Regions from separate parts of the Pseudoneobacillus rhizolycopersici genome, predicted to be linked through region 1. Evidence: a T-box and tRNA genes for the amino acid it is inferred to sense, from the RefSeq annotation. Region 1 holds a T-box; the other holds one or more tRNA genes.
The links. A T-box is a leader RNA that pairs with one kind of tRNA and senses whether it is charged. The one in region 1 lies ahead of gltX (glutamate--tRNA ligase), so its partner is inferred to be a tRNA-Glu.
Positions count from the first base shown of each region.

Region 2: it encodes a tRNA-Glu, which carries the amino acid that the T-box ahead of gltX (glutamate--tRNA ligase) is inferred to sense. The anticodon was not compared.

Region 1 is NZ_JBTOOE010000020.1:41,673-44,145, forward strand. It holds gene gltX (glutamate--tRNA ligase) at 1-1,313, opposite strand, end outside; T-box leader at 1,359-1,598, opposite strand; gene ahpF (alkyl hydroperoxide reductase subunit F) at 1,854-2,473, opposite strand, start outside.
Region 2 is NZ_JBTOOE010000030.1:10,382-12,854, forward strand. It holds gene ACX9YW_RS20725 (DoxX family membrane protein) at 1-470, shown strand, start outside; tRNA gene ACX9YW_RS20730 (tRNA-Phe) at 513-585, opposite strand; tRNA gene ACX9YW_RS20735 (tRNA-Asp) at 897-972, opposite strand; tRNA gene ACX9YW_RS20740 (tRNA-Glu) at 1,187-1,258, opposite strand; tRNA gene ACX9YW_RS20745 (tRNA-Lys) at 1,271-1,343, opposite strand; gene ACX9YW_RS20750 (adenylosuccinate synthase) at 1,680-2,473, opposite strand, start outside.

The sequences.
Region 1 (2,473 bases):
TAATAGAAAGCAATCATTGGCTTCACATCTGACCACTTTGAGTAATCTTTTCTAGGTTTCTCCATAGTTCGACCAATATTTAAAATGTTGGCAGTGTATTCCTTATTCATATCCATTAAAGTATAAAGCTCTGAATCAAATTCCTTTGACCAAGTGTAGACATGGTCAAAGACTTGCTTACCAGTGAGTTTAGAGATAACATCCTTGCTGATGTCATCCAGTTTATTCATGTCAAATAAAGCGCCACTGGCATTCATTTTATCAGTGTGAATAAAAAAGTCTCTAAACGATAGATGAGGGTTTGCTAGCCTCCATTCTTCAAAGTTGGAATTAATAAGATTCATAAAGTATTCATTTAAAGAAACCCCAGGGTATCCTTGTTCTTTGTAATACTCAGCGGTACCATCAAGATCCTTCCGTTTACTAAATTTTCGCTTCGAAGTTCCGACCCTCTTCATTATCGGTGCGATATGTCCGTATTCTGGTCTACTAAAACCTAAGGTTTCAAACAACTGAATATGGATCGGCACGGATGAGAGCCATTCATCTCCCCTAATAACATGGGTGGTACCCATAAGATGATCATCTATAGCATGGGCAAAGTGATAGGTTGGTAGACCATCTGTTTTCATAATCACAATATCTTGGTCATTCTCAGGTAATTCAATCGGACCTTTCACCAAATCATGGTACGCTATTCGCTTATCTGGTGACCCTGGGGATTTGAGTCTCAAAACAAACGGTTTGCCATTTGCAATCTCTTCCTTGGCTTCATGAAAAGAAATATCCCGGTGTTTCGCCCATGGACCATAATAACCCGTATTTACTTTTAAGTTTTGCTGATTAATTCTAATCTTTTGTAAATCGTCCGTATCACAGAAACAAGGATAAGCTAATCCACTTTGGACTAAATGCTTCATAAATACCTGATAGATTCCTATGCGTGAACTTTGTTTGTAAGGTCCGTAATCCCCCTTTTCGCCACCTGACTGATGAGGTCCTTCATCGAAAGGAATTCCGAAATATTCTAACGAATGGATGATGTTTTCGATGCTGCCTTTTATTTCACGTTTTTTATCGGTGTCTTCTATGCGCAGGAAAAAGACGCCATTGCTTTGGTGGGCTAATTTTTCCGATATTAAAGTGGCGTAAAGCCCCCCAATATTCAATGAACCTGTTGGACTCGGTGCAAAACGTGTTACCAAAGCAGATGAAGATAATTTTCTGGGCGGATATAGTGAATAAATATCCGCCGGTACCTGAGTGACATTTGGAAATAGCAGTTCTGCCATGTTTTCATTTGACATCATCATTTCCTCCTCTACGTTCAAAATAAAATAAAAAAGCCTTTCATCCTATTAAAGGACGAAAGGCTTGCTTCCGCGTTACCACCTAAATTGGTTAAAAACCCGCTCATGATGCAGCAATATATGATCTTAGCTGCATATTTCTTTAACAGGAAATTCCCGGTAGACTTACTCCCATTTTTCGGTCTACGGCTCCAAGGCTTCTTTCATAAAGCTCGAATACCCAATTTCACCAGCATGGGCTCTCTACGATTCGAGTGATTCATTACTCTTCCTCTTCATTGCGTTTTTCAATATGTGGTTATAATTAGTGATACAGTAATACAGTATAAATAGATTGTCAATAATAAATTTGGATTTTTCACTCATGACTTCTTGGCAAGACGTCCTAAAAAAATCTTGCCTACCGTATGAAAGAAATTCAAAATAGTCATTTCCTTATTAACCTAGATATATGCTAGGTACAATTAATCAATCCTGTTTATAAAAAAAAGAAAATCACTACCCTTTCATGTTAAGAGGTTAGTGATTTTCAAAAATAATCTATTAGTTACGAATGAGATAATCAAAAGCGCCTAATGCTGCTGTGGCACCTGATCCCATAGAAATGATGATTTGGTTATAAGCACTGTCTGTACAATCCCCTGCAGCAAATACACCAGGAATTGTGGTCGCTCCACGCTTATCAACGATGATTTCACCGATACGATTACGTTCAAGAGTGCCTTCTAACCAATCGGTATTCGGAATCAGTCCAATTTGGACAAACACACCTGCTAATTCGATATGTTTTTCCTCGCCTGACTCACGCTCAACATAAGTAATACCATTCACTTTATCTGTTCCAGTAATTTCTTGTGTTTGAACATTTGTTAGGACCGTTACATTTGGTAGACTGTATAGACGATCTTGCAGTACAGAATCTGCTTTTAGCTCCGGATTAAACTCAAGAATGGTTACATGTTTGACAATCCCTGCAAGGTCGATAGCTGCTTCGACACCGGAATTACCGCCGCCAATCACAGCAACGTCTTTGCCGGCAAACAATGGACCATCACAGTGTGGGCAGTAAGCTACCCCTTTATTCTTAAATTCAGCTTCACCTGGGACTCCGATATTGCGCCAACGAGCACCTGTTGAAAGGATGACTGTTTTACTCTTAAGAA
Region 2 (2,473 bases), on a different contig from region 1:
CCGCCCTATTCGCCGCTCTAAGAATATATTTAGGATTTGCCTGGATGACTGCAGGATTTCATAAACTAACTGGCGGATTTGATGCTAGTGGATTCTTAAAAGGAGCCGTTGCCAATCCGGTTGTTGGACCAGATGGAGTGGTGTACGGAGGATGGGTATCTTTTCTTGAAAGTTTTGCCCTCCCAAATGCGGATCTGTTTAACGTACTCATTCCTTGGGGAGAATTCTTGGTCGGTCTTGGTTTAATTCTTGGATGCTTAACTACTGCTGCTGCTTTCTTCGCTGTCGTCATGAACTTCAGTTTCCTATTATCAGGTACTGTGTCTCACAACCCAACTGATATATTAATGGGAGTATTGATTATGATTGCTGGTTACAATGCAGGGGTATTCGGTTTAGACCGTTATGTCATTCCGTTCTTCCGCAAACGTTTCGGTAAAGAAGTTCTCGGCAACAAGAATCTGGCGTAACAAAAAAAGAGGTTGATTCTTAGGAATCGACCTCTTTTTTGATGGCTCAGGACGGAATCGAACCGCCGACACAAGGATTTTCAGTCCTTTGCTCTACCGACTGAGCTACTGAGCCATGATAATTATTTTCCCCGCTTAAAGGGTTCCTGCTGATAAATCTTCGTCCCGATTTCAGAAAGCATATTCAAGATGCGGTTCAATCGGTACGCTGAAGCTTATTCCATGTAGCTTATTCGGACGTGCTCTACCGACTGAGCTACTGAGCCATGATAATTATTTTCCCCGCTTAAAGGGTTCCTGCTGATAAATCTTCGTCCCGATTTCAGAAAGCATATTCAAGATGCGGTTCAATCGGTACGCTGAAGCTTATTCCATGTAGCTTATTCGGACGTGCGCTACAGACTGAGCTACTGAGCCAAATTTAAATGGCGGTCCCGACGGGAATCGAACCCGCGATCTCCTGCGTGACAGGCAGGCATGTTAACCGCTACACCACGGAACCAATTATTATATTATTTATACTATACACATAGCTTATGAAGGTTAACTGTCTCTTCCTCTGCTAGCCTATTCAGGAAGCTGATGCGTCGAGACAACTCGTAGCCCTTTCATGGGAGTGTCGCTCGTCGCTACACCACGGAACCAGATATTATGTATAAATAGCTGCCAGCTTCAAAACCGCGCTTGTCAGTTCCTAACTGACAGCTATAAGCCAATGACCCATACGGGATTCGAACCCGTGTTACCGCCGTGAAAGGGCGGTGTCTTAACCGCTTGACCAATGGGCCATATTTAGAGAGTGAGCCATGAAGGACTCGAACCTTCGACCCTCTGATTAAAAGTCAGATGCTCTACCGACTGAGCTAATGGCTCATATTGATATTCTATTTATGACGACGCTTTTTATAATAGCATGATAGTCTTAATAATAGCAATAGTTTTCTTTAAAAATTTTTTCCGGACATCGGTTCCGTTATTTAGTTGAAAAGTGTTTATTTTTCTAGTATCGCGGACATTGGTTCCGTTATTATGCTAAATAAGGGTCTTTTTCCTTGTATTTAGGCAAATAACGGAACCAATGTCCGGTAGTTATTGATTATCGGCTATTATCTTCAAATAACGGATTCTATGTCCCGAAAAAAAGCCCTGCGATTCGCAAGGCTCTTTACAACAGAAACATGCAAGGTAAAATCCCTGCCAAAACCCTAACTAACTCTGTCTCCAAGGACTCCGCACGACATTCGTCTGCGAACGATCTGGGCCAACTGAGAAAATCGATAACGGAATCCCAGTTAGCTGACTAATTCTTTCTAAATAATGACGTGCATTAGCAGGAAGCTCATCTAATGATTTGCAGCCCGTAATATCCTCTGTCCAACCTGGAAACTCTTCATACACAGGCTCACACTCGGATAATACCTTTAAGCTAGCCGGAAACTCTTCAATGACTTCACCTTTATATTGATATGCCACACAAATTTTCAATGTCTCGATCCCTGTCAATACATCAATCGAGTTTAATGATAAATCAGTGATCCCACTGACACGGCGGGCATGGCGGACAACGACGCTGTCAAACCATCCTACACGACGCGGACGACCTGTTGTTGTACCGTATTCCCGACCAACCTCACGAATCTGATGACCGATTTCATTATTTAATTCGGTAGGGAAGGGACCATCGCCAACACGAGTTGTATAGGCCTTAGACACACCGACAACATGCTTAATTTTAGTCGGTCCAACACCTGAACCAATTGTCACACCACCGGCAACCGGGTTCGACGAAGTCACGAACGGATAGGTTCCTTGATCAATATCCAGCATAACCCCTTGGGCACCTTCAAATAAAACTCGGCGACCTTCATCCAACGCATCATTTAAAACCACAGATGTATCACAAACATAATGCTTAATTTGTTGGCCGTACTCATAATATTCATCTAAAATTTCTTCTATTGTAAAGCCTTCTGTTTCATAAATTCGTTCAAATAAACGATTTT